DNA from 2 places in the Delftia sp. UME58 genome. Region 2 is predicted to be linked to the other one. Evidence: riboswitches for the same ligand, from Rfam matches in the RefSeq annotation. Region 2 holds a riboswitch; the other holds the start of a gene.
The links. A riboswitch is a leader RNA that binds a small molecule or an ion and turns the genes downstream of it on or off. The one in region 2 is predicted to bind glycine.

Region 1: another riboswitch for glycine. It lies ahead of A9976_RS03265 (D-amino acid dehydrogenase); the one in region 2 lies ahead of gcvT (glycine cleavage system aminomethyltransferase GcvT).

Annotation. Positions count from the first base shown of each region.
Region 1 covers NZ_LZZV01000012.1:29,155-44,214, forward strand. The annotation lists gene recB (exodeoxyribonuclease V subunit beta) at 1-295, shown strand, start outside; gene recD (exodeoxyribonuclease V subunit alpha) at 292-2,466, shown strand; gene A9976_RS03240 (glutathione S-transferase family protein) at 2,485-3,147, opposite strand; gene A9976_RS03245 (hypothetical protein) at 3,267-3,626, shown strand; gene A9976_RS03250 (copper chaperone PCu(A)C) at 3,724-4,236, shown strand; gene A9976_RS03255 (PhaM family polyhydroxyalkanoate granule multifunctional regulatory protein) at 4,379-5,335, shown strand; gene A9976_RS03260 (FIST N-terminal domain-containing protein) at 5,434-6,669, shown strand; gene A9976_RS03265 (D-amino acid dehydrogenase) at 6,711-8,042, opposite strand; glycine riboswitch at 8,135-8,245, opposite strand; gene A9976_RS03270 (sulfite reductase flavoprotein subunit alpha) at 8,620-11,238, shown strand; gene A9976_RS03275 (peroxidase-related enzyme) at 11,391-12,551, opposite strand; gene A9976_RS03280 (SidA/IucD/PvdA family monooxygenase) at 12,559-14,040, opposite strand; gene A9976_RS03285 (tripartite tricarboxylate transporter substrate binding protein) at 14,106-15,060, opposite strand, start outside.
Region 2 covers NZ_LZZV01000014.1:145,552-160,611, forward strand. The annotation lists gene A9976_RS06225 (fatty acid--CoA ligase) at 1-549, opposite strand, end outside; glycine riboswitch at 719-830, shown strand; glycine riboswitch at 846-964, shown strand; gene gcvT (glycine cleavage system aminomethyltransferase GcvT) at 982-2,157, shown strand; gene gcvH (glycine cleavage system protein GcvH) at 2,292-2,666, shown strand; gene gcvP (aminomethyl-transferring glycine dehydrogenase) at 2,738-5,629, shown strand; gene A9976_RS06245 (PAS domain-containing sensor histidine kinase) at 5,785-8,004, shown strand; gene A9976_RS06250 (RluA family pseudouridine synthase) at 8,010-8,723, shown strand; gene A9976_RS06255 (branched-chain amino acid ABC transporter substrate-binding protein) at 9,064-10,185, shown strand; gene livH (high-affinity branched-chain amino acid ABC transporter permease LivH) at 10,283-11,209, shown strand; gene A9976_RS06265 (high-affinity branched-chain amino acid ABC transporter permease LivM) at 11,209-12,447, shown strand; gene livG (high-affinity branched-chain amino acid ABC transporter ATP-binding protein LivG) at 12,500-13,267, shown strand; gene A9976_RS06275 (ABC transporter ATP-binding protein) at 13,276-13,977, shown strand; gene A9976_RS06280 (hypothetical protein) at 14,085-15,060, opposite strand, start outside.

The DNA.
Region 1 (15,060 bases), on a different contig from region 2:
CCTGGGGCCGGACGGTGCCGCCTACGGCCAGGAAGCCCTGGCACGTGCCATGCTCCACCACCGCTACGACGTCCAGGCCGCCCTCTACCTGCTGGCCCTGCACCGGCTGCTGCGCAGCCGGCTGGGCGCCGCCTACGAGCCGCAGCACCAGCTGGGCGGCGCGCTGTACTACTTTCTGCGCGGCATCGATGGCCCGGCCGGCGGCATGCATGCCATGGCGCCCGAGCTGCCTTTGCTTGATGCGCTCGATGAACTGCTCGGTCCTGGCCGCGCCAACGCGGAGGAACTGCCATGAGCCCACGCCCCCGTTCGCGCACCGTCGATACGGACACGCTGGACCTGTTCGATGAACGGCTGGGCGGCAAACCGCCGGGCGACGTATCGCCGGGCGACGTATCGCCGAGCGAAGCATCGCCGGGCACCGACGAGGTGCTGGCCCTGCTGCGCCGCTGGGCCGACGCGGGCCTGCTGCGCCGGCTGGATGCGGCGCTGGCCTCCTTCGTCGCCGGGCAGGATGCGCAGGCCGGGCCCGCCTTGCTGGTGGCGGCCGCGCTGCTGGCGCAGATGGAAGGGCGCGGCCACAGCTGCCTGCCCCTGGCGCCGCTGGCCGGCAACCCCAACGACGTGCTGGCCTGGCCGGCCGAGGCGCTGCCCGCGCAGCAGGCCCTGTGGCAGATGCTGCCCGCGCACCTGTCCGGCTGGATTGCGGCGTTGAGCGCCAGCGCCGTGGTGCGCGTGGTGCATGGCAAGCACGGGGAGCCGGTAGATGGGCGGGAGGGCGGCGAAGACCTCGGCCAGCCCCTGGTGCTGGCCGGTGCCGACGGCCCCGCGCCGCTGCTGTACCTGCGCCGCTACTGGGGCTACGAGCGCGCCGTGGCCACCCACGTCATCCAGCGCACGGCGGCACAGGCCGTGGCGGGACAACCACTGGACGAAGCCCAGGCCCGGCGCTGGCTGGACCAGCTGTTTCCGCCTGCGGCGGACGGCGGCACCGTGGACTGGCAGAAGCTGGCCTGCGCCCTGGCGCTGCGCGGCCGGCTGTCGGTGATCACGGGCGGCCCCGGCACCGGCAAGACCTATACCGCCGCACGGCTGCTGGCCCTGCTGTTTGCCACGGCATCCGATGCCAGCCAGTTGCGCGTGGCCCTGGCCGCTCCCACGGGCAAGGCCGCCGCGCGCCTGAAGCAATCGATCGACGGGGCCTTGCTGCAGCTGCAGGGAAGCATGGCGGGCGAGATCGACCTGGCCGCCCTGGTGCAGCGCATGGGTGCGGCCCGCACCCTGCACTCCATGCTGGGCGCGCGTCCCGATACGCGGCACTGGGGATTCCATGCGGGCCGGCAACTGGACGTGGACGTGCTCATCGTCGATGAGGCCTCCATGGTCCACCTGGAGATGATGGCGGCGCTGCTGGAGGCGCTGCCGGCCGGCGCCCGCCTGGTGCTGCTGGGCGACAAGGACCAGCTGGCCTCGGTGGAGGCGGGCGCCGTGCTGGGGGACCTGTGCCGCGATGCCCAGGCCGGGCGCTATCTGCCCGACACGCTGGACTACGCGCTGCGCGTGGCGGGCCAGCAGCTGCCGCCGCAGTTCGCGGCGCCGGCAGGCGACCGTGCGCCTGCGCTGGCGCAACACACCGTCATGCTGCGCGAAAGTCGGCGCTTCGGCGGCCCCATCGGCCAGCTGGCACGTGCCGTGAATGCCGGCCACGCCGCGCAGGCCCAGGCCTTGCTCGATGCCGGCACGCAAGGCGGTACGCACTCCGAACTCTGGGAACGCCAGGGCGGCGGCGTGCAGGCCGTGACCGAACTGGCCGTGCGCGGGCGCGGCGGCCTGGCCAGCTATGCCCTCTATGCCCAGGCCCTGCAGGGCCGGCCGGATGCGGCCTGTGCCGACCCGGGTGTGCACCGGGCCTGGGTGGTCGATGTGTTGCAGGCCTTCGAGCGCTTCCGGCTGCTGTGCGCCGTGCGCGAGGGGGACTGGGGCGTGTCCGGCCTCAACCGGGCGGTGGAACAGGCCCTGGATGCGCAGGGCGTGATCCGCCGCGGCGGCGAATGGTATGCGGGCCGGCCCGTCATGGTCACGCGCAACGATGCGCAGCTGGGCGTGTTCAACGGCGACATCGGCATTGCGCTGCCGGGAGTGCACCAGGGGCAGCCAGGGCCACTGCTGCGCGTCTACTTCCTGCAGGGCGACGAACTGCGCTCGGTCGGCGTCAGCCGCATGGCCCATGTGGAGACTGCCTTTGCCATGACGGTGCACAAAAGCCAGGGCTCGGAGTTCGAGCACACGGCCCTGGTGCTGCCCTCGCGCGGCGGCAGCGTGCTGGGGCGCGAGCTGGTCTACACCGGCATCACGCGCGCCCGCCAGGCCTTCTCACTGTTCTCCGAGGTGCCTGGCCTGCTGGCCTCGGCCGTTGGCAGCCCCACGCAGCGCGCCAGCGGGCTGCTGCGCTGGCTGCAGGAATGAGGCGGACAGGGCGGTGGCTCAGGCCGGGGTCTTGTCGCTGGCGTAGCGGGACATCATCAGCGCCGTATTGGTCTTGCGGTCGGCATTGACCTGCTGCACCGTGGGCCGCTCGGCCATGCGTGCCAGGTACTCGCGCACGGGCAGGTCGGCCAGCACGTCGCGGCCGCCAACGATCTTGCTGGCCGCGCTGACCAGGGGCAGGTGGACGATGGCGCAGCAGTCGGCCAGCGTGAAGCTGTCGCCTGCCACAAAGGGGGAAAAACGCGCCAGTCTGGCGAAGGCCGCCACGTTCTTGTCGAGCTGGGCCAGCGTGCGCTCCCTGGTGGAGTCGCTGACCTGGCCGCCGAAGAAGGCCTGCGGGTAGAGGATGCGCGCCACCAGTTCCAGGTGCAGGTCCAGGTACACGCACAGCTCGCGCACCTTGGCGGCCTCGAAGGCGTCGGCCGGCAGCAGGGCCGGCGAGGGCGACAGCGTCTCCACGTACTCGACCATGGCGGCCGATTCGCACAGGCCACGGCCGTCGTCGATGCGCAGGTACGGCACCTTGCCCAGCGGCGACAGCGCCGTGTCGGTCTCGCCCAGCCAGTCCAGTTCCTCGTTGAAGGGCAGCTGCTTTTCCAGCAGGGCCAGCTTGACCTTGTTGTAGTAGTTGCTGGCCGCGAATCCGCACAGGGTGAGCATGGGTGTCTCCTTGGGTTGTTTGTGGTGAAGGCGAGGGTGCGCGCCTGCGATGGTAGGGGCGGGCAGGGCATGGCGCGGTCCCGGAGATGACGACTGGGGCAGACCCCTAGAATGGCGCCATGCCGCTTCGCCTGCCCTCCACCTTGGCTGCCTGCGCCCGCTGGGTGCTGGGGCTGTGGCTGTGCGTGGCGCTGGCATCGGCGTTTGCGCCGCTGGCGCGCGCCTCGGGCTGGGAGCGCCTGTGCTCGGCCGCTGGCGAATCGGTCTGGGTGCCCTCGCCGGCCGGTCAGGACAATGCCCTGGCCGGCAGCCACGGCATCGACTGCCCGCTGTGCCTGCCCCCGCTGGCGCCGCCGCCGGGCCTGTGCATGGCGGTCCCGGCGCCGCTGGCGGCAGATGCGCAGCCACTGGCGTACCCGGCCTCCGTCCACAGCGTGGCCATGCCGGCCTTGCCCCAGGCCCGCGCACCGCCCCGGTGACTCCCGGATTCAATCCCTGCCTCTTTCGCCTGGCCAACCCTTTTTGCAATGCACGAAGACCGTGCTGCAATGAATTGAAATTTCTGGAGAAACCGTGATGACACTGCGTCAATGGACCACCCCTTTCCTTATCGCCGCCTCCCTGTCCATGGGCCTGGCCCATGCCCATGCCGATGCCGCCCATGTCAAGGCCGACGCCGCCTGGGCGCGTGCCAGCGTGCCGGGCCAGCAGGCCACGGGCGCCTTCATGCGCCTGACGGCCGAGGAGCCGCTGCGCCTGGTGGGCGTGGAATCGCCCGCAGCCGGCGTGGCCGAGGTGCATGAAATGAAGATGGAAGGCGATGTGATGCGCATGCGCGCCATCGACGGCCTGGACCTGCCCAAGGGCGTGGCCGTGGATCTGAAGCCCGGCGGCTACCACGTCATGCTGCAGCAGCTCAAGAGCCCGCTGCTCAAGGACAGCCAGGTGCCCATCACCCTGGTGTTCAAGGACGCCAAGGGAGAGACCTCGCGCCTGAGCCTGCAGGTCCCCGTGCGCGCGATGGCGCCCGGCGCGGCGGCTGCCCCGGCAGCGGGCCACGGCGGCGGCCACGCCGGCCATTCGCACTGAGCCAGCGCCATTGCACCGGGTTTGTGCGCAGCCGCATGCGCATGACTTGCCGTGGACTTGGCGTGTGCCTGGGTTAAGCTGGGAGCATGGCCGGCATCCTTCGCCGGCATGCTCTTCCAACCCAGTCCTAGCGAGTGCTGCCATGAGTGACGCGTCCTCCTTCGGTTTCGGCAAGTTCATCCCCGGTTTCGACTTCCTGCAGGGCCTGGCCCAGAGCGCAGGATCGGCCACCGCCCGGCCCCTGGGGCGACTGCCCGAATGGGTGGCGCCCACGGTGAGCATCGAAGAGGTGGACAAGCGCATCACCGAACTCAAGGCCGTGCAGTTCTGGCTCGACCAGAACGGCAAGGCGCTGGCCGCCACCATCCAGGCCCTGGAAGTGCAGCGCATGACGCTGTCCACCCTGCAGGGCATGAACGTCAGCATGGGCGAACTGGCGCAGGCCTTCCAGTTCCCCGCCGCTGCGGCCGCAACCGCTGCTGCCACTGCGGGCAAAGGCACCGCCAGCGCGGGGCAGTCCGACCACTCGGACTGGCCCATGTCCTCCGCCGGCAAGGCCGGCAAGCAGGAAAAGCCGCAGGCCGCGCCCGCACAGCCCCCTGCCGAGCCGCCTGCTGCTGCCGCGGCCGCTGCATCCGCGGATGCCGGCGGCAAGGCCTCCGGCCCTGGGGCTTCTGCGCCCAAGGATGGGCCGGCCCAGGCCGCCGCCATGGGCCAGGCCATGCAATGGTGGGGCGCACTGACCCAGCAATTCCAGCAGATCGCCGCCAAGGCCATGGCCGAACCCATGGCCCCCGAGGCCGTGGCTGCCGCACAGCGCGCCACCGGCATGGCCGGCGACATCGCCAAGGCCGCCATGGACCGCATGACGGCCCAGGCGGGCGCCTTTGCTGCGCAGGCAGGCAAGGCGGCGGCTGCACCGGCGGGCAAGGCTCCGGTCGAGGCCGCCAAGGCGCCTGCGAAAGCACCAGCCAAGGCTCCCTCCAAGGCGCCAGCCAAGGCAGCGGCCAGGAAGACGGCGGCAAAGACCAGCGCAAAGACAGCAGCCAAGGCTCCGGCCGCAGGCAAGGCGCCGGTCAAGAGTCGGCCACCGCGCTGAGCGGGACGGTGGCACCCATGGATGGTCTAGTGCATAACACGCTCTAGGCCCGTGCCCCCCGCAAGCCGGGCGCTGGCAGGGCTAGAAGGAAGGTTGGTATGTCGTTGTTTCCTGTAGGCCATGCCAGCCATTCCGACTGGCGTACCGCGGCCGACGCGGTGCTGCAGCAACTGCGCTCGCAGATGGCCGGGCCCGGCCACGCGCAGCGGCCCCGTCTGGGACTGGTGTATCTGTCCCATGCGCATGCCGCCTGCGCACGGCCGCTGCTGCAGCATCTGGCCAGGGCCCTGCCCCATGTGGCGGACTGGGCCGGCTGCTCGGCCGGCGGCGTACTGGCCATGTCGCATGAATACCTGTCCGGCTCCGCACTCGCGGTGATGCTGCTCGATGTACCGGCTGCCCACTACCGCCTGTATTCGGGCCTGGCGCCCCTGCATGCGCCTGGCGGCGAGGCCGGCTTCACGGCCCATTCGGCCCTGGTCCATGCCGGAGGTGGCCAGCCCGAGCTGGCCGAGCTGCTGTACGAGCTGTCCGAGCGCACCGAGTCCGGCCTGCTGTTCGGCGGCGTGGGCGATGACGGGGACGATGGCGTGGAGGGCGTGCAGATCGCCTGCCGTACCGAGGACCTGCATGCGCAGCATGCGGATGCGCGCGGCATTTTTAGCGGAGGCTTTTCAGGCGTGGCCTTCGGTGCGGGCGTGCCCTGCTTCACGGGCATGGCCCAGGGCTGTGTGCCGCTGGGCGAGGGGCTGGAGATCACCGAGGCGCGTGGCGCCCTGGTCACCGGGCTCGATGGCGATCCGGCCCTGCAGCGCCTGCTGCAACTGCTGGGCGTGGAGCTGGAAGGCAGCGACTGGCAGCCCGCGCTGACCACGGTACGCACCACGCTGGCGGCCATTGCGCCGCCGGGCCGGGGCCTGGCCCACGGCGTGTTGACCGAAGAGGCCCAGGTACTGACCCTGGTCGGCCTGGACCCGCTGCGCCAGGGCGTGGCCCTGTCCTCGGCCGTGGAGGCCGGGCACTCGGTGATCTTCTGCCGCCGCCAGGCCCAGGTGGCGCGCCAGGAACTGCTGCAACTGGGCGCCGCATTGCGCGATGCGGCGGAGCCTGAAGAACCAGTTCCGGAAGGCGAGGCACAGCCCCGCATCCGGGGCGCCATCTACATCAGTTGCCGGGGGCGCGGCGGTGGCCTGTTCGGCGGACCCGATGCCGAGTTGCGCACCCTGCGCCACGCACTGGGCGATGTGCCATTGATCGGCTTCGTCGCCGAAGCCGAGATCATGGACGCCCGCCTGCACCGCTTCGCCGGAGTGTTGACGGTGTTCACTGCTTAGGCGTCGTACACGCCGTACACACGGTACACACCGTCTGCACCTCAGACCGCGCGCGGGCGCACCGTGCCTGCGCTGCGATCCGGGTCCATGACTGCAGCTCCCAGAAAATCGAAATCCACGGCCGGCTGTCTGCCGCTGACCAGGTCGGCGAGCGCCATGCCGGAGCCGCAGGCATGGGTCCAGCCCAGCGTGCCGTGGCCGGTGTTCAGGAACAGGTTGGCGATGGGCGAGCGTCCGATCAGCGGCACATTGCTGGGCGTGGCGGGGCGCAGGCCGCTCCAAAATTGCGCGCGTTCGGCATCGCCGGCGCCGGGGAACAGCTGCTGCACCCGCCGCACGATGGCCTCGCAGCGCACGGGGTCCAGGTTGCGGTCGTAGCCGTTGAACTCCGCCGTGCCCGCGATGCGCAGCCGGTCGCCCTGAGCGCCCGTATAGCGCGAGAACACCAGCTTGAACTCGTCGTCCGTGAGACTGACCTGATAGGCCTTGGCGGGGTCCAGTACCGGCAGGGTCACGGAGTAGCCCTTGGCCGGATAGATGGGCAGGCGCAGCCCCAGCGGCTGGGCCAGCAGCGGGCTGAACGAGCCCATGGCCAGCACATAGGCGTCTGCCTGGATGCGTTCGTAGCGGCCCTCGGCATTGGTCATCTCCACATGGTCGATATGGCGGCTGGCGCCCGCGCCCGTGGTGCGCAGCGCCGTCACATGGTGGCTATGGCGGAATTGCACGCCTGTGGCGGCAGCGATGCGCGCCAGCTCGCGTGTGAAGAGGTTGGCGTCGCCCGATTCATCCTCGGCCGTAAAGGTGGCGCCCGCTATCTGCCCGCGCACATGGGCCAGGGCCGGCTCCAGGCGCACGGCTTCGTCGGCATCGATCAGGCGGCGGTCGCAGCCCAGGGCCTGCATCTGCTCGGTGGGCTTGAGCGCGCCCTCGAACTCGCGGGCGTTCGTGTAGAAGTGCAGGATGCCTTGCATGCGCTGCTCGTACTGGATGCCGGTGTCCGACCGCAGCTGCTGCAGCGCCTCGCGGCTGTAGGTGCCCAGGCGCACGATCTGCTGGATGTTGTGGCGCGTGCGCGCGGGCGTGCAGTTGCGCAGGAAGGACAGGCCCCAGAGCCACTGGCGCATGTCGGCACGCAGGCGAAACAGCAGCGGTGCGTCCTGCCGGCCCAGCCAACCGAGCAGCTTCAGCGGTGCGCCTGGGTTGGCCCAGGGCTCCGCATGGCTGACCGAGATCTGCCCGCCGTTGGCAAAGCTGGTTTCGGCGCCGGGCGCAGCCTGGCGGTCTATGACGGTCACTTCGTGACCCAGGGATTGCAGATAGTAGGCCGAGGCGGTGCCGATCAGGCCGGCTCCGAGAACGATGACGCGCATGACAATGCCCTTTCAAAGGCATGTGCCGGTCACGCGGAAGCTGGTAGCTATGGATTCAATAGCAAGCAGCCGGCGTCCGTCGTGACGCAGCTGCCGCTCCCCCTGTCCTTGGTACCTGAGAGATTCACCGCCGTCCATGGGGACGGGGCTTGCTCCTTCGGTGCGCCGCGCCTTGCGCGCGGCGGCTCTCCAGACGGCATGATGAGTTTGCAGTACGGAACCTGAGCGTGTATGGGAGTTTGCGCCTTCGGTGAGGCCGGCACCGTGGCGCCCGCCTGCTCTCCTGCAGATGGCGATTCTAGGGGGCGGCCCGTGCTGCTGCCGCTAGGCGTAAACCCCAGGTCGGTCTGCGGGCCATCGCCTGCGCGCAACATGCGGTAAATGAGAACAATTTAGAATTTCGCGCTGATGGCGCCCTCCCTCCCTGGCCCCGGCCGACGCCGCCCGGGGCTGGCGAACGGCCGCCATGCACGACCACTGCCTGCTGCCAGCTACCCTCTGCCCGCCTCCCATGCACCGCTCCGTACTGATGCTCCGTTGCGCACCGATGGACATCTGACTGCCTTCGTCCGCCCCCATGACTTTCAAGAAAATCTGGTTCCAGCTGCACTGGTTCTTCGGCATCACGGCCGGCACGGTGCTCATCGTCATCGGGCTGTCGGGCGCGGTGTTCTCCTTCCACGAGGAAATCCTGGGCTGGATGAACCCCGGCACGGCAACCGTGCCCGCGCGCGATGCCGCGCCGCTGGCGCCGCCACAGATTGCGCAGGCGCTGCGCGAGGCCGGCGAGCAGCGCGTGGTCCAGCGCATCACCGTCTTTGCCGAGCCCGGCCGCTCGGCCCAGGTGGCCTTCAAGCCGCCGGCCGGCCAGCGCCGGGGCCAGACGGTCTTTGTCGATCCCTACACGGGCGCGCAGCTGCCTGAGCAGCACGGCACGGAGTTCTTCGAATGGGTGGAGCGCCTGCACCGCTGGCTGCTGCTGTCGCGCGATGACGGCAAGCCCATCACGGGCACGCTGGCCGGCCTGTTGCTGATGCTGTCGCTGTCGGGCCTGTACCTGCGCTGGCCGCGCCGGCCGCTGTCATGGCGCACCTGGCTGAGCTTCGACCCGGCGCTCAAGGGCCGCTCCTTCCTCTGGGGCCTGCACTCGGTGGCGGGCACCTGGGCCCTGGTGGCCTATGTGGTGTTCACCTGCACTGGCATGTACTGGGCCTTTGGCGTGGTGCGCAGCACGGTGGACGGCTGGGCCGGCGTGCCGCCGCGCGTGGCCGCTCCCGCGGCGCCGTCCTCGAAACCCGGTGGCGGCCGGCCTGAGCCGGCTGGCGTGCAGCAGCCCATCGACATCGCGCCCGGCTGGGCCGCCTTCGAGCGCATCGCCCATGGCTGGCAGTTCGCCCAGCTGCGTCTGCCCGAGCGTGCGGGCCAGCCCCTGCAGATCAGCTGGCTGGATGCCGACGCCGCCCATGAGCGCGCGCGCAACCAGATGGCCTTGCTGCCCGACGGCGCCGTGCAGCGCGACGAGCGCTATGCCGACCTGCCCACGGGCCGCCGCGCCGTGGGCGCCATCTACCCGCTGCACATGGGCACCTATTTCGGCATGCCGGGGCGCATCTTCATGACGCTGGCCTCGCTGATCATGCCCCTGTTCGCCATCACGGGCTGGATGCTCTACCTGGACCGCCGGCGCAAGGCGCGCGCCCTGGCCAAGGAGCGCCAGGCGCTGCTGGAGGACCCGCCACCGTCCGCGCCTGCGGGCCAGGACACCGTGCTGGTCGCCTTCGCCAGCCAGGCCGGCCGTGCCGAGCACCTGGCCGTGGCCACCGTGGCTGTGCTGCGCGGCGCAGGCATGGCGGCCAGCCTGCAATCCGTGGCGAGGCTGGATGCCGAGCAGCTGCGCCACCATCGGCGCGTGCTCTTCGTGGCCAGCACCTTCGGCGAAGGTGATCCGCCGGATGCCGCGCGCCGCTTTGCGCGCCTGCTGGGCGCGGCCTCGGGCTCGGCCCTGCCGCATCTGCAATACGGCCTGCTGGCGCTGGGCGACCGGCAGTACGCGGCCTTCTGCGGCTTTGGCCATGCGCTGGACCACCAACTGCGCCGCCTGGGCGCGCAGCCCGTGTTTCCGCTGATCGAGATGGATGGCGAGGAACCCCAGGCCTGGCATGCCTGGCAGCAGGCGCTGGCAGGGCATTTCGGCGCCGTGCTGCCCGTGTGCGATGCCCTGCCTGCGTCTTCGGCGGAGCCGCTTGCCGACGCCACGGCCTTTGCTGCCTGGCCGCTGCAGGCGCGCAGCCTGTGCAACGCGGGCAGCCAGGGCGCAGGGCTTTATGTGCTGGACTTGGCACCGCCCGAAGGCGTGGCCCCGCTGTGGCGGGCTGGTGCGCTGGCCGAGGTGCTGCCACGCCATGGCGCAGCCACCGTGCAGGCCTGGCTGGCTGCCCAGGAATGCGACGGCTCGGCCCCCGTGCAATGGCGCCAGCAGAGCTGCATGCTGGGCGAGGCACTGGCCGCCAGCGTGCTGCCGGCCCCGGGCGACATCGCCCCCGGCACCGCGCCCCAGGCCGTGGCCGATGCGCTGCTGCCGCTGCTGCCGCGCAGCTACTCGGTCGCCTCGCTGCCGCAGGACGGCCATGTGCGGCTGCTGGTGCGCCAGGCCCGCCATGACGGCGGCCTGGGCGTGGCGTCGGGCTGGCTGACGGCGCATGCGGCCCAGGGCACGTCCGTGGCCATGAGACTGGTGGAAAACCGCGCCTTCGAGCCGCGCGACGAGGCAGGTGCCGAGCCCGATGCGCCGGCCATCTTCATCGGCAACGGCTCCGGCTATGCCGGCCTGCGCGGCCACCTGCTGGCGCGCATGCACGCAGGCCGCCACCGCAACTGGCTGCTGTTCGGCGAACGTCAGCGGGCCCATGACGGGTACTGCGAGGCCGAGGTCTCCGGTTGGCTGGCCGCAGGCAAGCTGCAGCGCGCCGACTTCATCTACTCCCGCGACCAGGCCCGGCGCCGCTACGTGCAGGACGCCCTGCGCGAAGCCGCCGAACCCCTGCGCGACTGGATCGCCGACGGCGCCGTGCTCTACGTCTGCGGCAGCGCCGACGGCATGGCCGCAGGCGTCGATGCCGCGCTGGCCGACATCCTGGGCACTACCGCCGTCGAAGACCTGATCGTCGAAGGCCGTTACCGCAGGGATGTGTACTGAGGTGAAGCGCCGCGTCTTAATGCACAGCGCATGAAACTGGCGCGGCCCAAGTCAGGGACACCTAGCAAGGGCCGCCCCGCCGCGAGAGTGTCGTCCCCCTCCCGCGTAGCGAGAGAGGGCGCCGTGCATACGGGGGAAGGCGCGTAAGCGCCTCAGGGGGTGATGTACCTCTCCTTGCCGAGATTGAGCATCAACCGGTTCGCCCAGCCGAACAGCGCGGCCGAATGCAGCATGTCCAGGATTTCCTGGTCGGTGAGGCCGGCATCGCGCAGCGGCTGCAGCTGGGCTGCGCCAAAGCTGCCGGGCGCGCGCGTCAGGGCCAGCGAGGACTGGATGATGGCGCGTTCGCGCGCATTGGTGCCGGCCGTGTCGGGGTCATCGAACATCTGGGCCATGACATCGTTGCGCTTGGCCAGCTGCTCGAAGCGTTGGGCGTGGACCGATGCGCAGTACACGCAGCCGTTGGAGCGCGAGACGGCCGTGGCCGCCACCTCGCGCTCGGCGCGCGACAGGCCGCCGGGTGCATACATGATGGCGTTGAAGGCCTGCGAGCGCTCCGACAGCACGCGCGGCTGGCGGGCCAGCAGCAGGTAGAAGTCCGACGTGCGCGCCTTGGGGTGGCTCAGGTCCAGCACGGCCTGCTGCTCGGCCGTGGCCGTGGCGGGGTCGAGCACGGGCAGCCAGGACGTCCAGTCCAGCGTCTCGCTGGTGTAGCCGTTGCGGCGCAGCGGCTCGCCCGGTGGCGGCAGGTTGGCGGGGTGCACGAAGGGTGCGGCGGCGGCTTCGGCAGCCGGTGCGCTGGCCTGGCCGCCCAGCGCGTCCATGGCCTGCACGCCCGCGAACAGGCGCAATTGGTAGGCGATGAAGCCCACCAGCTGGGCCACCAGCACAGTGTCGTCGATGGACAGGCCGGACTCGGGCATGGCCAGCAGCGCGGCGCGGTCGCTCTCGGCCGGGTGCAGGGCCAGGGTGCGCACAAAGTGCAGGGCCGCATCAAGGCGCGCATTGCCGGTCTGGGCGCCGGGCTGGGCCAGCACGGTGCGCAGCGCGGGCGTCAGGGCATCGCCCAGGGATTCGGCACGCTGGCGGTATTCATCGGCCAGGGCCTGCACGCCGCTGACGCGGCATTGCTCGCTGGCCAGCACCAGGCGCTCGGCGCGCGACAGGCTGTCGGCCAGGCCGTCGCCCAGCAGCAGGTCCTCGCAGGCCTGGGTGGCAATGGCCACCTTGTCGCGCTGGCGGCGCGTGGCGAAAACGGGGGACTGGTCGGTCAGGCCGGCCAGGCGGTCGATGGTGTCGTTGGCGGTGGTCATGGGTATCTCAGGTCTTGTCTGCCAGGGCCCGCACGCGGGCTTCGGGGTCGGCGGGCGTCCATTCGCTGCCGTCGAGCTCAGGCTCGGAATAGGACTGCAGCTGGGCGTAGTGGTGTTCCAGGTCCTCGCGGTAGAACAGCGAGGCCAGGCCCTGGGCCAGCTTGCGCGCGCCGTCGCTGATGGCGGGGATATCGCCCGACACCGTGCCGTGCGACAGCGCGGCCGGATAGCAAAAGCAGTGCACATGGTCCAGGCCGGGCAGGGCGCCGGGCGTCTTTTCCTGGAACTCGAACAGCGGGCCCAGGTCGGGCGAGTCCGACAGCTCCTGGTCCTCGGCACCCGCCTCGGGCACGAAGCGGTCGCTCCAGATGCGCACATGGGGCGCCAGGTCGGCGAACTCGGGGCGCTGGCGCCAGTCGATGGCAAAGCCGGTGGAGACGATCAGGAAGTCCAGCACGAACACGCCGCGCGGCGTGTCCACGCGCAGCCGGTCTCCGTCCTGCTCCACCTTCTGCACGGCGCAGCCCAGGTTGAAGTGGGCGTTGGCATGGCGCGAGACGCGCAGCGTGCTGCCGTGCGGAGGTGGCACCTGCTGCACGTTGATGTAGTGGCGTATGCGCCATTTCCAGGTGTCGGGCAGCAGGAACTGGCCGTGCGTGAGGCCGGGCGTGCCCGAGCCCTTGGATTTGTTGATGCGTGGCAGGTCGCTGCGGCGCACCAGCAGGTCCACGCTGGCGGCGCCGTTCTCCAGCGCGGTGGCCGCGCTGTCCATGGCCGACGAGCCCGCGCCCACCACGCCCACATGCAGGCCGGCCAGGCGGCCGTAGTCGAGCACGTCGGAGGAATGCGCCCAGCGGCTGCGGTCCACGCCCTGCATGAAGGCGGGGATCTGCGGGCCGCCCAGGCCGTCGCGGCCCGTGGCCAGCACCACGCGGCGTGCCAGCCAGGTGCGCGAGGCGCCATCGGCCGTCACATCGACCTCGACCGTGCCGTCGGCCTGCGGGCGGATGGCCGTGACCTGGTGGCCGTTGCGCACGTCGCAGCGCATCACGCGGCGGTACCAGCGCAGGTAGTCCATCCATTGCAGGCGCGGGATCTTGTCCAGCGCGGCCCAGGCTTCGCGGCCCCATTGGGCGATGAACCAGGCGCGGAAGGTCAGCGAGGGCAGGCCCAGCGCGGGGCCGGTCAGCTCCTTGGGCGAGCGCAGGGTTTCCATGCGCGCCGTCGTGGCCCAGGGGCCTTCGAAGTCCAGCGGGGCCTTGTCCAGCAAAACGGCCGCGATGCCCAGCTGGGACAGCGCGGCCGACAGGGCCAGGCCGGCCTGGCCGGCGCCGATGACCAGGACATCGTGCACGGGCTGGCCGTCGCGGGTGGAGGGAGGGATCCAGGCCTTGGCAGGCCAGCCCAGGGCGACGAGGTCGTCGCGCAGGCGTTCTTCAAGGGCAGCCAGGCCCGCAGGGGCCGGGGCTGCCGGTTCGGTCAGGGACATAGACTCACCAGGAACTCACGAGGAAAGGCGCGCCAGCGGGGCAGGGCCTGCGGGCGCGCACGGCATCAATCGATGCTGATTTTCGCGTCTTTGACCACCTGTGCCCACTTCAGGCGGTCGCTGTGCACGGTTTTCTTGAACTGCTCGGGCGTCTCGATGCGGATGGCATTGCCCTGGGACTCGAAGCGTGCACGCACCTCGGGCAGCTCCAGCACCTCGCGCACGGCCTGGCCGAGCTTGGCCACGATGGCCGGGTCCGTGCCCTTGGGCGCGAAGATGCCGAACCAGATCGAGCTGTCGAAGCCCTTGGTGCCGGCCAGGCCGCTGGAGGCGATGGTGGGCACTTCCTTGATGACTTCCACGGGCTTGGCCGTGGTCACGCCCAGCAGGCGCACCTTGCCGCTCTTGTAGTGAGGCAGCACGGTCTGGACCTGGTTCATGATGCAGCAGGTCTCGCCGCGCAGCACCGAGGTGATGGCCTCGGGGCCACCCTTGTAGGGCACGTGGACCATGTTCAGGCCCAGGCGCGCATTGAACTCGGCAAAGGCCATGTGCGTGCCTGCGCCGTTGCCGGTGGAGGCGTAGTTGTACTTGCCGGGGTTGGCCTTGATCTCGTCCACGAACTCCTTGAGGTTCTTGACGTTGATCACGTTGGGATTGATGGTCAGCACGTTGGACACATCGATCAGCGGCGCCACCGGCACGAAGTCGGTTTCCACATCGAAGGGCAGCTTCTTGTACAGCGCGGCATTGCTGCCGTGCGTGGCGGCCGTGCCGAAGGCCAGCGTGTAGCCGTCCGGCTTGGCGCGCGCCACGATCTCGCTGGCGATGTTGCCGGCCGCACCCGACTTGTAGTCAATGATCAGGGGCTGGCCCAGGCGCTGGGACAGTGGCTCCTGCACGCCGCGCGCGATCACGTCCACGCCCGAGCCTGCCGGGAAGCCCAGGATCATGGTCACGGGCTGGTGCGGCCACGAAGCCGCCGAATCGGCTGCCACCGCTGCGGTGGAGCCGAAGACG
Region 2 (15,060 bases):
GAGGATGCAAGGATCGCTTTCGCGCACATGGGCCTGTGGCGGCGCGCTGCTGCGGCCGCTGGCCAGGGCGGACAGGCGCTGCGTGGCCCAGATCGGCAGCGCGTCGGCCTGGGTATCGTCGGCAAAGATCCAGTGCTCGACGCCCGTGCCAGGGCCACCCCCGCCTTCGGCCTTGAGCAGGGCCTGGGCGCGTGCGGCCACCTCGCCGCCCTCTTGCTCGAAGACCAGGGCGCGCGCGGCGCCGTCCTTGAGGATGAAGGCCAGCTCCTGCGCCGCCAGCCGGTAGTTGATGGGGTTGAAGATGGCGCCCAGGCGCGCGGCCGCCAGCATGGTGAAGACAAAGGCCGGCGTGTTGTAGAGAAAGGCCGCCACCACGTCGCCATGGCCTATGCCCAGCTCGGCCAGGCCGTGGGCGTGGCGGTTGACCTCGGCATCGAGCTGTGCATAGGTCCAGGCGCGGCGCTCGCCGCCCTCCCACGCGACCAGGGCTTCCTTGTTCGGCAGGTAACGTGCCGGCCAGGCCAATGTGTCTCCCAGCGTCTGCTGCATGTGCGCTTCTTCCTTCTCGCTCACGAGATTTCATATATCGATGCATCTCAATGTAGGAGATTTTTTAGACAGTTATGCAATTTGCAAATGCATCCATGCAGGCAAGCGCATGGAGCTGCAGTCGGCCCGCGGAAATCCCGCAGCCGCGCAGGGGCCGGCCGCAGCTAGAATGCGCCGGTCAGGAGAGAGTGCCCGCCCGGCCGCAATGGTCACAGGCAGCGGCACCGCCGAAGGCGCAGGGTTCGTCCCGAACGCTCAGGCAAAAGGACTGGCACCGCCTGCCGCCACGGCCGCAGGCGTTCCTAGCTGGAGAGAGATGCAGGGCACGGCGGTGTGCCCCATCCACCGAAGGAGCAAGCCCCACGCATGGAAGGTGCGGGTGAATCTCTCAGGTAAAGCGGACAGCAGGGCAGGACATCCCGGGATTCCGGGATGGCGTTGTGCCTTGCCCCTTGCCGAAAAGAGAGTCCCTCCTTGACCGCTGCCTCCACCACCGATCTGCTCAAGACCCCGCTGTTCGACCTGCACCAGGAACTGGGCGCTCGCATGGTGCCGTTTGCCGGCTACTCCATGCCCGTGCAATACCCGCAGGGGCTGATAGCCGAGCATCTGCACACGCGCGAGGCGGCAGGCCTGTTCGATGTCTCGCACATGGGCCAGATCAGCCTGCGCGGCCCGGATGCCGGCGCCGCGCTGGAATCGCTGCTGCCCATGGACGTGCTGGGCCTGGGCGAACACCGCCAGCGCTACGGCCTGCTGCTCAATGATGCGGGCGGCATTCTGGACGACCTGATGTTCGTGCGCCGCGAGGACGACCTGTTCCTGATCGTCAACGGCGCCTGCAAGCACGAAGACCTGGCGCACATAGAGGCCCGCATCGGCCAGCGCTGCGAAATCGAGCCCCAGTTCGACCGGGGCCTGCTGGCGCTGCAGGGCCCGCAGGCAGCAGTCGCCATGGAGCGCCTACTGCCCGACACGGCCGGGCTGGTGTTCATGACGGGCGGCTACTTCGACTGGGAAGGCGCCGAGCTGTACATCACGCGCAGCGGCTATACCGGCGAGGACGGCTTCGAGATCTCCTTGCCCGCCGGCCACGCCGAGGCCTTTGCCCGTGCCCTGCTGGCCCAGCCCGAAGTCAGGCCCGTGGGCCTGGGCGCGCGCAATTCGCTGCGCCTGGAAGCCGGCCTGTGCCTGTACGGCAACGATCTGGACACGACCACCACCCCGGCCGAGGCCGCCCTGAACTGGGCCGTGCAGAAGGTCCGCCGCATCGGGGGCGAGCGCGAAGGCGGCTTTCCCGGCGCGGCCGCCGTGCTGGCCCAGCTGCAGTCGCCCGAGCTGCTCACGCGCAAGCGCGTGGGCCTGGTGGCCCTGGAGCGCGTGCCCGTGCGCGAAGGCACGGAGCTGCTGGACGCCAGCGGCCGCAAGGTCGGCCAGGTCACCAGCGGCCTGCTGTCGCCCACGCTGAACCAGCCCGTGGCACTGGCCTATGTGGAGCCGGGCAGCGCCGCCATCGGCACCACGCTGCAGGCCATGGTGCGCGGCAAGGCCGTGCCCATGCAGGTGCAGGCCACGCCCTTCGTGGCGCCCCGCTATCACCGCGGTTGAGGACAGCCTGCGCGCTTGGCGTGGATCGAGTTCGGCGGATTCGTTTTTCCTGCCATCGCATGCCGCTACAGTGCGCACTGACCTTTCTCAAACCGCCTTTCACAGGTTTTTTTCAGTTTCTATCGGAGCAAGCCATGAGCATCCAGTATTCCAAGGACCACGAATGGATCAACGCCGCCAACCCTGACGCGGCCATCGTCGGCATCACCCTCCACGCGCAGGATGCGCTGGGCGACGTGGTGTTCGTCGATCTGCCCGCCGTGGGCACCAGCTTCAACCAGGGCGATGTGGCCGGCGTGGTCGAGTCCGTCAAGGCCGCCGCCGATGTCTACATGCCCGTCAGCGGCGAGATCGTCGAAGTCAACGAAGCCCTGCGCGACGACCCCTCCCTGGCCAACAGCGACCCGCTGGGCGAAGGCTGGTTCTTCAAGGTCAAGCTCAGCGACGCAGGCCAGCTGGCCGCGCTGCTCGACGAAGCCGCCTACACGGCCTTCGCACAGAGCAACTGACGCCTCTTTCCGGCCAGGACGGGCGCCAGGGCCCGCCCTGGCGCTTTTCAGCTTTTGAGACAGGTCCCTCCATGCTGATGTCCTCCACCCAGCCCCTTGCCGCCCTCGAGAACGCCACCGAATTCGTGGCTCGCCATATCGGCATAGCGCCCGAAGACGAGGCCCGCATGCTCGGCGCCATTGGCGCGGCATCGCGCGATGCGCTGATCGACGCCATCGTCCCGCCCTCCATCCGGCGCCACCAGCCCATGGCGCTGCCGCCAGCGGCCACCGAGGCCCAGGCGCTGGCCGAGCTCAAGGCGCTGGCAGGCCGCAACCAGCTGCTCAAGAGTTTCATCGGCCAGGGCTACTACGGCACGCACACGCCCGGCGTCATCCTGCGCAACATTCTGGAGAACCCCGCCTGGTACACGGCCTACACGCCCTACCAGGCCGAGATCTCGCAAGGCCGCATGGAGGCCCTGGTCAACTTCCAGACCATGGTCTGCGACCTGACGGCCATGCCGATTGCCAACGCCTCCATGCTGGACGAGGCCACGGCCGCCGCCGAGGCCATGACGCTGGCCAAGCGCTCCGTCAAAAGCAAGAGCAACCGTTTCGTGGTGGCCGGCGATGCCCACCCCCAGACCATCGAGGTGATACAGACGCGCGCCGCGCCGCTGGGCATCGAGGTGCTGCTGGCCAATTCGCTGGAGGAATGGAACCAGCTGATGGAGGGCGACTACTTCGCGGTGCTGGCCCAGTACCCCGCCACCAGCGGCCGCATCGACGATCTGCGCGCCGACGTGGACAAGGCCCATGCAAGGCAGGCCGCCTTCATCGTGGCCACCGACCTGCTGGCGCTGACCCTGATCACGCCGCCCGGCGAATGGGGTGCCGACATCGTGGTGGGCACCACCCAGCGCTTTGGCATGCCCATGGGCGCCGGCGGCCCGCACGCCGCCTTCATGGCCTGCCGCGACGAGTTCAAGCGCTCCCTGCCCGGCCGCCTGGTCGGCGTGAGCGTGGACGTGCACGGCAAGCCCGCCTACCGCCTGGCCCTGCAGACGCGCGAGCAGCACATCCGCCGCGAAAAGGCCACCTCCAACATCTGCACGGCCCAGGTGCTGCCCGCCGTCGTGGCCAGCATGTACGCCGTCTACCACGGCCCCGAGGGCCTGGAGCGCATCGCCCGCCGCGTGGCCTCGTACACGGCCATCCTGGCGCGTGGCCTGGCCGAGCTGGGCGCGCCGCTGCGCGAGGTGCCCAGCTTCGACACGCTGAGCCTGCACACGGGTGCGGCCACCCAGGCCATCGCCGCCCGCGCGCGCTCGCTGGGCGCCAACCTGCGCGTGTATTTCAAGGAATACCTGTGCATCTCGCTGGACGAGACCACTACGCGCGCCGATGTCGAACTGCTGTGGAAGGTGTTTGCCAAGGACGGCCAGCCGCTGCCCGGCTTCGCCGCCTTCGAGAAGGGCGTGGAGCCGCTGATCCCTGACGGCCTGCGCCGCAGCAGCGACTTCCTCACGCACCCGGTGTTCAACACCCACCGCTCCGAGACCGCCATGCTGCGCTACATCCGCCAGCTGTCGGACAAGGACCTGGCGCTGGACCGCAGCATGATCCCGCTGGGCTCCTGCACCATGAAGCTCAACGCCACCAGCGAGATGATTCCCATCACTTGGCCCGAGTTCGCCCAGGTGCACCCCTTTGCCCCGGCCGACCAGCAGCAGGGCTATGCGGAACTGGACAGGCAGCTGCGCGACTGGCTGTGCCAGGCCACGGGCTACGCCGGCATCAGCCTGCAGCCCAATGCCGGCAGCCAGGGCGAGTACGCGGGCCTGCTGGCCATCAAGGGCTGGCACGCGAGCCGGGGCCAGTCGCACCGCAACGTCTGCCTGATTCCCAGCAGCGCCCACGGCACCAACCCCGCCAGCGCGCAGATGGTGGGCATGCAGGTGGTGGTCACCGCCTGCGACGCCAACGGCAACGTCGACATGGCGGACCTGGCGGCCAAGTGCGAGCAGCACAGTGCCAACCTGGCCTGCATCATGATCACCTACCCCAGCACGCACGGCGTGTTCGAGACCCAGGTCAAGGAGCTGTGCAAGCTGGTGCATGACCATGGCGGCCGCGTCTACGTGGACGGCGCCAACATGAACGCCCTGGTGGGCCTGGCCGCGCCGGGCAGCTTCGGCGGCGATGTCAGCCACCTGAACCTGCACAAGACCTTCTGCATCCCGCACGGCGGCGGCGGCCCGGGCGTGGGCCCCGTCTGCGTGGTCGAGGATCTCGTGCCCTTCCTGCCCGGCCATGCCACGGCGGGCCTTGCGGGCGGCACGGGTGCCATCAGTGCCGCACCGCTGGGCAATGCGGCCGTGCTGCCCATCAGCTGGATGTACATCCGCATGATGGGCGCCCAGGGCCTGACCCTGGCCACCGAGACCGCCATCCTCAGCGCCAACTACATCAGCGCCCGGCTGCGCGACCACTACCCCACGCTGTACGCAGGCGAGCACGGCCATGTGGCGCACGAGTGCATCCTGGACCTGCGCCAGTTCAAGGAAAGCACGGGCGTCATGGCCGAGGACGTGGCCAAGCGCCTGATCGACTACGGCTTCCATGCGCCCACGCTGTCCTTCCCCGTGCCCAACACGCTGATGGTGGAGCCCACCGAAAGCGAAAGCCTGTACGAGCTGGACCGCTTCGTGGACGCCATGATCGCCATCCGCGAGGAAATCCGCGCCATCGAGCAGGGCCGCCTGCCCCAGGACGACAACCCGCTCAAGAACGCGCCGCACACGGCCGAGACCCTGCTGGCCTCGGAATGGGCCCGCCCCTACAGCCGCGAGGCAGCCGCCTACCCGGTGGCTGCCCTGCGCCAGTCCAAGTACTGGTGCCCGGTGGGCCGGGTGGACAACGTCTACGGCGACCGCAACCTGTACTGCAGCTGCATCCCCGTGGACGCTTACCTGAGCTGAAGCACCTGTCACCCCAAGGGGCGCTTGTGGCGCCCCGCCCGGCGCGCGTACACTGCGGCCCTGCCCGCGCCGGGCCCCGGTCAACCTGCCGGGCGCCGTGCGCGGGCCACCAGGATTTGTGCGGCATATGCCGCTTTCCCCAGCGCCAGCACGCGATGAGCAGCCCAGACCATTCCGATCCGCCTCGCGACGACGAGCACCTGCCCCTGCATGCGCTGCTGGCGCCCGGCGCCGACCTGCCCCCCGTCGAACGCTTCCCCCTCTTCCAGCCCGTAGACGACCCGCTGCAGGCCCTGGTGGCCGAGCTGCGCAACTACCAGCGCGAACTGGAAATCCAGAACCGCGTGCTGGACTACAGCCAGGCCGTGGCCGAAAGCGCCTCCGAGCGCTTCGAGGCCCTGTTCGCCAGCATTCCCCTGCCCCTGCTGGTGGTGGACGAGCACGACATGGTGGTGCAGGCCAACGCCATGGCGCACAGCGCCTTCCAGCCCTCCGAGCATGACCGGCTGCTGGTGAACTTCGCGCCCTTCGTGCACCCCGACGATGCCGAGCGCGTGCGCAGGACTTTCTCCGCCGCGCGCGAGCTGGGCCGCACCGAGGCCCACGAGGTCTGCTTCGAGATCACCGAGCAGCACCAGCTGCGCGCCGACCTGCACGTGGCCTGCATCGCCATCCCCCAGCAAAGCGGCCCGCCCATTGCCCAGTACCTTTGCGCCGTGGTGGACCAGGGCCCGCTGCTGGCCGAGCGCCTGGCGCTTCAGCAGCGCAACCACCAGCTGTTCCTGAGCGAGCGGCGGCTGGAATCGGTCATCAACTCGGCGCTGGACGCCATCATCTGCCTGGACTCGGACCAGCGCATCACCGTCTTCAATCCCACGGCCGCCGCCCTGTTCCTGTGCCCGCCGCACGACGCGCTGGGCAGTCCGCTGGAGCGTTTCCTGCCCGATGCGGCACAGGCCCTGTCCTTTGCACCGCTGACCACGCAGGCCGTGCTGGGCGAGATGACGGCGCGCACGGCCAGCGGCCGCGAGATTCCGGTCGAGGTCAGTGTCTCCTTCGAGCACCACAGCGGCGGCGAGACCACCACCGTGTTCGCGCGCGACCTCACCAGCCGCAAGAAGGCCGAGGCCCAGCGCAACGAGCTGGAAGACCAGCTGCGCGAATCGCACAAGATGCAGGCCCTGGGCACCATGGCCGGCGGCATTGCGCACGACTTCAACAACATCGTGGGCGCCATCCTGGGCAACGTGGAACTGGCCAAGGCCGACTGCGGCGGCAATGCCGCAGCCATCGAAAGCCTGCAGGAGATCGAGAAGGCCGGCCGGCGCGCACGCGACCTGGTGCGCCAGATCCTGACCTTCAGCCGCAACGAGCCGCCCCAGCGCAAGCCCGTGCAGGCGCGCGAAGTCATGGGCGACACGGCGCGGCTGCTGCGCGTGACCCTGCCGCCCGCCGTGGAGCTGCAGGTGCATGTGCCGCCGCAGTTGCCCCCCATGCTGGCCGACGCCATGCAGGTGGAGCAGGCCCTGTTCAACCTGTGCACCAACGCCATGCACGCCCTGGGTGAGCGGCGCGGCCTGATCCAGATGGACGCCGACCTGGTGCGCCCCGACCAGCGCCTGTGCGAGCGCCTGGGCCTGCCGCCCGTCAGCTACGTGGCGCTGTCGGTGCAGGACAACGGCCCCGGCATGGATGCGCGCACGCTGCAGCGCATCTTCGAGCCCTTCTTCACCACCAAGCCCGTGGGCCAGGGAACGGGCCTGGGCCTGCCCGTGGTGCACGGCGTCATGCGCAACCACGGCGGCGCCGTGGACGTGTACAGCATTCCAGGGCAAGGCAGCCGCTTCACGCTGTACTTTCCCCCGGCCGACGCCCTGGCGCCCGCCGAGCACGCACCAGCCCAGGCGCCCGCGGCCGAAACGCCGCCCAGCCTGCCGGAGCCGCTGGCAGCCGCGGAAACCCCGACCGGCCCGCAGTTCGCCCTGCTGCCCGACCCCCAGGCCGCGCAGCAGCATGTGATGTACGTGGACGACGACCAGGCCCTGGTCTTCCTGGTGCAGCGCCTGCTGCGCCGTCGCGGCTACCAGGTCAGCGGCTTCACCGATCCGCACGAGGCCACCGAGGCGCTGCGCGCCGCCCCCCAGGACTACGACCTGCTGGTCACCGACTACAACATGCCCGGCTACAGCGGCATCGACCTGGTGTATGAGGCGCTGTCCATCCAGCCCCTGCTGCCCATCGCCCTGGCCTCGGGCTACATCACCGCCGAGATCGAGCAGGCCGCCATGGCCGCAGGCGCCCGGGCCCTGGTGCACAAGCCCAATGACGTGGAGGAGCTGTGCGCCACCGTGCACAGGCTCCTGAATGAACGGTGAGCGGCTTGAGCGCTGAATGGCGGCAGGAGTGCCTCGGTGCTGGTACTGCTGCCGATGCAGATACCGATGCAGGTGTCTCCTGCCTGTACGAGGACGCCGAGCTGCTGGTGCTGGACAAGCCCTCCGGCCTGCTGTGCGTGCCCGGGCGCGGCCCCGACAAGCAGGACTGCCTGAGCGGCCGCGCCTTGCAGCGCTGGCCCGATGCGCTGGTCGTGCACCGGCTGGACCAGGCCACCTCGGGCCTGGTGGTCATGGCGCGCAGCCTGGCCGGCCAGCGCCTCCTGAGCGAAGCCTTTGCGCAGCGCCGCGTGCACAAGCGCTACGTGGCCGTGGTCGCCGGCCGCCCTGCCGAGCAGCAGGCCGACGACTGGCAAAGCATCGATCTGCCGATAGCCGCCGACTGGGAGCGACGCCCCTTGCGCATCATCGACGCCGTGCAAGGCAAGCCCAGCCAGACCCTGTGGCGCGCCATGCCAGCAGCCACCGAAGGCAGGGACGCTCCCATCACGCGCATGCAGCTGCAGCCCGTGACGGGTCGCACCCACCAGTTGCGCGTGCACATGGCGGCGCTGGGCCATCCCATCCTGGGCGATGCGCTCTATGCCGATGCCGCCGTGCACGCCCTGTCGCCGCGCCTGCTGCTGCATGCGCACCAGCTGGAGCTGGCGCATCCCCTGTCGGGCCAAACGCTGCGTTTCGAATCCGCCGTGCCGTTTTGATCCACCGCAGAAACACGGAGACCGGCGCCCGCTGGCGCGTTGCTGCGATGCAACATTCCGTGTACGTGTTTCCCCTTCTTGCAGTCGGTCATATTGGTTTCATGAAGCACCGTCCGGGTGCACCGTCGGCATCAGGCGTTTTCGTCGCCCAAAACCGGCGCTGACAAGCAGCCTGCGATGGCATCCAGCCCTTAGCGAAAAGCCTGCAGCCGCGCCAGCCCCGGGATACCCTGTTGCCATTGGTAACCAGGAGATTAACCTGTGCTTCTTTGCGCGGATCGCCCCTACAGGAGCCACCGCGCTTTTCAGAACGCTTTACCCAAAGTTGAAGGAAGTACCCATGAGCATTCCGTTCCGCATGCACACCGTCGTCGCCGCCCTGGGTTTGGCTGGTGCCGCCTTGTTCTCCACAGCGCATGCGCAAATCAAGATCGCCATGGTGGTTCCCACCACCGGCCCGCTGACGCAGTACGGCGACATGGTCAAGGAAGGCGTGAACACCGCCGTGGAAATGGCCAATGCGGCTGGCGGCGTCAATGGCAAGAAGATCGAGCTGGTGTCCGTCGATGACGCCTGCGAACCCAAGCAAGGCCCCGTGGCCGCCAACCGCGTGGTCAACGCCAAGATCGGCTACGTGATCGGCCCCGTCTGCTCGGGCGCATCGATTGCCGCCGCCCCGATCTACAACAACGAAGGCGTGGTCGTCGTGACCCCCTCGGCCACCTCCCCGGCCCTGACCGACGGCAAGAACTACCACTTCATCTTCCGCACCATCGGCCGCGATGACCAGCAGGGCCCGGCCGCCGCCAAGTTCATCCTGGACAAGGCCAAGCCCAAGAAGGTTGCCGTGCTGCACGACAAGCAGTCGTATGGCCAGGGCATTGCCTCCTCCGTGCGCGACGACCTGAAGAAGGCCGGCGTGGAAGTGGCCCTGTTCGAAGGCATCAACGCCGGCGACAGCGACTACTCCGCCGTCATCACCAAGCTCAAGAGCGCCGGCGTGGACTTCATCTACTACGGCGGCTACCACCCTGAAATGGGCCTGCTGCTGCGCCAGGCTTCCGAGCAGGGCCTGAAGGTCCGCATGATGGGCCCCGAAGGCGTGGGCAACCCCGAAGTCAATGCCATCGCCGGCAACGCCGTCGAAGGCATGCTGGTGACCCTGCCCGCAGACTTCTCGGCCAACCCCAAGAACGCCGCCGTGGTCAAGGCCTTCAAGGACAAGAAGCGCAATCCCTCGGGCGCCTTCCAGCTGACCGCCTTTGCCGCCACGCAAGTGCTGCTGGACAGCATCAAGGCCGTGGGCGACAGCCCCGCCAAGGTGGCTGACCACCTGCACAAGTCCAACTTCGAGACCGTTCTGGGCTCGGTGGGCTGGAACAAGCAGGGCGACCTGAAGTCCTTCGACTTCCAGGTGTTCGAATGGCACAAGGACGGCAGCAAGTCGGTCGCTGCCAAGTAATCCCCCTCGTTGACTGGCCGGGGCACGCTTACGCGTGTCCCGGTTGTCTGCATCCTGGCCTTTTAGGCCTTTTCCTGTTTTGGGGCGGCATTACACCATGTCAGAACTCTTACCTCAGCTGATACAGCAGCTGTTCAACGGACTGTCCCTGGGCGCCATCTATGCCCTGATCGCCATCGGCTACACAATGGTCTACGGCATCATCGGGATGATCAACTTCGCCCACGGCGACATCTACATGATCGGCGCCTACATCGGCCTGGTCACGCTGTCGGCCATCGGCACGACAAGCGGCCTGCCCGTGTGGGCCATCATCGGCCTGATGCTGGTGGTGTCGGTCTTCGTCACCGGCGTCTACGGCCTGGTGGTGGAGCAGGTGGCCTACAAGCCGTTGCGCCGCAGCCCGCGCCTGGTGGCCCTGATCTCGGCCATCGGCATGTCCATCTTCCTGCAGAACTGGGTGGCCCTGGGCCAGGGCGCGCGCGACATGGCCGTGCCCTCGCTGCTGCCGGGCGCACTGCGTTTCGGCGCCGAAGGTGGCTTCGAGATCTATGTGCCCTACTCGCGCATCCTGATCATCGTGGTGGCCATCGTGCTCATGGTGCTGCTGACGCTGTACATCCGCCATTCCCGCATGGGCCGCGCCTCGCGCGCCTGCGCCCAGGACATGCACATGGCCAGCCTGCTGGGCATCGACACCAACCGCGTGATCTCGTTCACCTTCGTGCTGGGCGCCATGCTGGCGGCCGTGGGTGGCGTGCTGATCGCGCTGGCCGTGGGCAAGCTCAACCCGTTCATCGGCTTTCTGGCCGGCATCAAGGCCTTCACGGCGGCGGTGCTGGGCGGCATCGGCTCCATCCCCGGCGCCATGCTGGGCGGCGTGCTGCTGGGCGTGGCCGAGACCTTTGCGGCAGCCTACATCTCGTCCGAGTACAAGGACATCGTGGCCTTCGGCCTGCTGGTGCTGATCCTGCTGTTCCGCCCCACGGGCCTGCTGGGCAAGCCTGAAGTGGAGAAGGTCTGATGAAAGCCAAACCCACCTTGAACCTGCGCGACGCCCTGATCGCCACGGTGATGACCGCCGTGGTCGTCACGCCCATCTTCGGCCTGCACCTGGAGCGCGCCGGCACCCGCACCATCATCAATCCCGACTGGACGGTGGTGGCCTGGGCCTGCGCCCTGGTCTTCCTGGTGCAGCTGCTGCGCCCGCTGATCGCGGCGAAGATGCCCAAGGTCTCGCTGCCCTCGCTGCCGCACGCACGCCCCAGCCACCGCAACGGCCTGATCCTGGCCGCCCTGCTGATCGCCGTGTCCTGGCCCTTCTTCGCGGGCCGCAACGCGGTGGACATCGCCACGCTGGCCATGATCTACGTGATGCTGGGCCTGGGCCTGAACATCGTCGTGGGCTTTGCCGGCCTGCTGGACCTGGGCTTCGTGGGCTTCTACGCCGTGGGCGCCTACACCTATGCGCTGCTGTTCCACTGGGCCGGCTGGTCCTTCTGGGAAGCGCTGCCGCTGGCCGGCGCCGCTGCCGCGATGTTCGGCTTCGTGCTGGGCTTTCCGGTGCTGCGGCTGCGCGGTGACTACCTGGCCATCGTGACGCTGGGCTTCGGCGAAATCATCCGCCTGATGCTGGTCAACCTGACCAGCATCACGGGCGGGCCGGACGGCATCTCCAGCATCCCCAAGCCCACGGTGCTGGGCCTGGAGATGACGCGCAATGCCTCCACCGAGGGCGGCACGACCTTCCACCAGTTCCTGGGGCTGGAGTTCAGCTCGCTGCACATGGTGATCTTCCTGTACCTGATGGCGCTGCTGCTGGCCGTGGTCACGCTGTGCATCTCCAACCGCCTGGTGCGCATGCCCATTGGCCGTGCCTGGGAGGCGCTGCGCGAGGACGAGATCGCCTGCCGCTCCCTGGGCCTGAACCCCATGAAGATCAAGCTGTCCGCCTTCACGCTGGGCGCCATGTTCGCCGGCCTGGGCGGCGCCTTCTTCGCGGCGCGCCAGGGCATCGTCAACCCCGAATCGTTCACCTTCATCGAATCGGCGCTGATCCTGTCCATCGTGGTGCTGGGCGGCATGGGCTCGCAGCTGGGCGTGATCATCGCGGCCATCTTGCTGACGGTGCTGCCCGAGCTGGCGCGCGAGTTCTCCGAGTACCGCATGCTGATCTTCGGCCTGGTGATGGTGCTGATGATGATCTGGCGCCCGCAGGGCCTGCTGCCCATGCGCCGCCACCATGTGGAGGTGCGCTCATGAGGCATGCCGACACCATGATTTTTGGGACAACAGAAAGCAGCAAGGGCCGGCAATGAGCGAGTATTTGCTAGAAGTCAAAGACCTGTGCATGCGCTTCGGCGGCCTGCTGGCCGTGGACCATGTGGGCTTCAACGTGCGCCCGCAGGAAGTGTTTGCCATCATCGGCCCCAACGGCGCCGGCAAGACCACGGTGTTCAACTGCATCAGCGGTTTCTACCAGCCCAGCAGCGGCTCCGTCACGCTGGACGGCAGCGCCATCGAGGGCCGCAGCAGCCACCACGTGGCCAACCACGGCGTGGTGCGCACCTTCCAGAACGTGCGGCTGTTCAAGTCCATGACCGTGCTGGAAAACCTGCTGGTGGCACAGCACCGCCGCTCGGGCGTCAACCTGCTGTCGGGCCTGTTCAACACGGCAAGCTACCGCCGCAGCGAAGAGGAAAAGATCGAGAGCGCCCTGCACTGGCTGGACGTCATGGGCTTGCGCGAGTTCGTCAACCGCGAGGCCGGCAACCTGGCCTACGGCCACCAGCGCCGCCTGGAGATCGCGCGCTGCATGATCACCAAGCCGCGCGTGCTCATGCTCGACGAACCCGCCGCCGGCCTGAACCCGCAGGAGAAGAAGGACCTGCAGGGCCTGATCGACCAGCTGCGCCGCCAGTACGGCATTGCCGTGCTGCTGATCGAGCACGACATGGGCCTGGTCATGGGCGTGTCCGAGCGCATCCTCGTCATGGAGTACGGCAAGCCCATCGCCATGGGCCTGCCGGACGCCATCCGCAACGATGAACGGGTCATCAAGGCCTACCTGGGAGAAGCCTGATGCCTGCCATGCTGCAACTGGAGAACATCTCCACCCACTACGGCGCCATCTGCGCGGTCGACAGCGTGAGCCTGCACGTCAACCAGGGCGAAATCGTCTCGCTGATCGGCTCCAACGGCGCCGGCAAGACCTCGCTGCTGATGACGGTGTGCGGCAACCCGCGCGCCAGCTCGGGCCGCATCTCGTTCGAGGGCGAGGACATCACCCAGCTGCCCTCGCACCACATCATGCGCAAGGGCATCGCGGTCTCGCCCGAGGGACGGCGCATCTTCTCGGACCTCACGGTCACGGACAACCTGAAGATGGGCGGATTCTTCCTGGACAAGCCGCAGATCGAGGCCGGCATCGAACATGTGTTCGGCCTCTTCCCGCGCCTGCGTGAGCGCGCCCACCAGCGCGCCGGCACCATGTCGGGCGGCGAGCAGCAGATGCTGGCCATCGGCCGCGCGCTGATGAGCAAGCCCCGCCTGCTGCTGCTGGACGAGCCCACACTGGGCCTGGCGCCGCTGATCATTGCGCAGATCTTCGAGATCATCCAGACCATCCGCACGGCCGGCGTCACGGTCTTCCTGGTCGAGCAGAACGCCAACCGCGCCCTGCAGATCGCCGACCGCGGCTATGTGCTGGAGACCGGCAAGGTGGTGCTGGAAGACACCGGCGCCAACCTGCTGACCAACGACGCCGTGCGCCGCGCCTACCTGGGCGCCTGAGCGCCTGAGCGCCTGAGCGCCCTGCAAGGCGCCGGCAATACTGCAAGCCGGCACTGCACGGAGGCCCGCCATCCGGCGGGCCTTTTCATTTCAGAACCCGAAAGACCTCACACCAGGCCGCGCTGCTTGAGCAACGCCCAATGCGCATCCGGCAGACGGGCCTTCATGGCCTTCAAGGGATCGATCTCGCCCGTGTTGTCGGCAAAGGCCACCACGAAATCATCGGTCACAGGCAGACCCGCCTGCCTGACCATGCTCTCCAGCAAGGGCAGCATGTGCCTGAGCACCCGCATGGCCGAGGCATTGCTCTGCTTCATCTCCATCAACTGGCCATGCAGCAGGCAGGCTTCGCCAAGCGCCTCATCGGAGAACCAGTGCTCGTCGGCATCGCCCATGCCGCGTATCTCGTCCGGCGCCCAAAGGTAATACGGAACCTCTTCGCCACGCTCCAGCACCGCGCGCCGATAGGATTCGCGCCCCCAGACCAGAAAGGGCGGCCAGGCTGCGGCCAGGTCCTCATGCGTGTAGCAAAGCAGAAGACCGTAGAGTGGTTCATCGCGTGGGATCTGCTGCAAGGCCGTGGCCAGTGACTGCTCCAGCAGCAGCTGCACACGCGCCTCGACGGTCTTCAGCGTCTCGCCCTTGGGCAGGCGCAGGTAGAGCAGCCTGTCGGCACCCGGCTCGGGCTGGCCCTGCGTGTCCAGGTATTGAAGGTGGATGCGATCCAGAACGCCGTCCGCGCCATGCACGAACACATGCCGCGTGAGCCAGGGCCTCTCACGGGTTTCCCAGTTCCGGGTCACGCTGCACTGCAGTTGTTCGCCGTCGTACTCATAGCGGCTGTCCATGCCACGGTAGCCAAGGTGCATGTGATGGGCGACTAGCCGCCCCTCTTCGTAGCGGCTTTGGCTGACGGAATCGATGCCGCCGCCACCATGCCACGACACGGTTGTGCGCTGTCCGGGCGTGTGCAGGCACACCTGCTCGCGCGCGCTGGAACGGCATTCGATAACGATGCGGCCCTGGGCATCAAGGCCGTGGTGCACATGCTTTTGCGGGTCTGCCCGCCCATCGCTGAGCCAG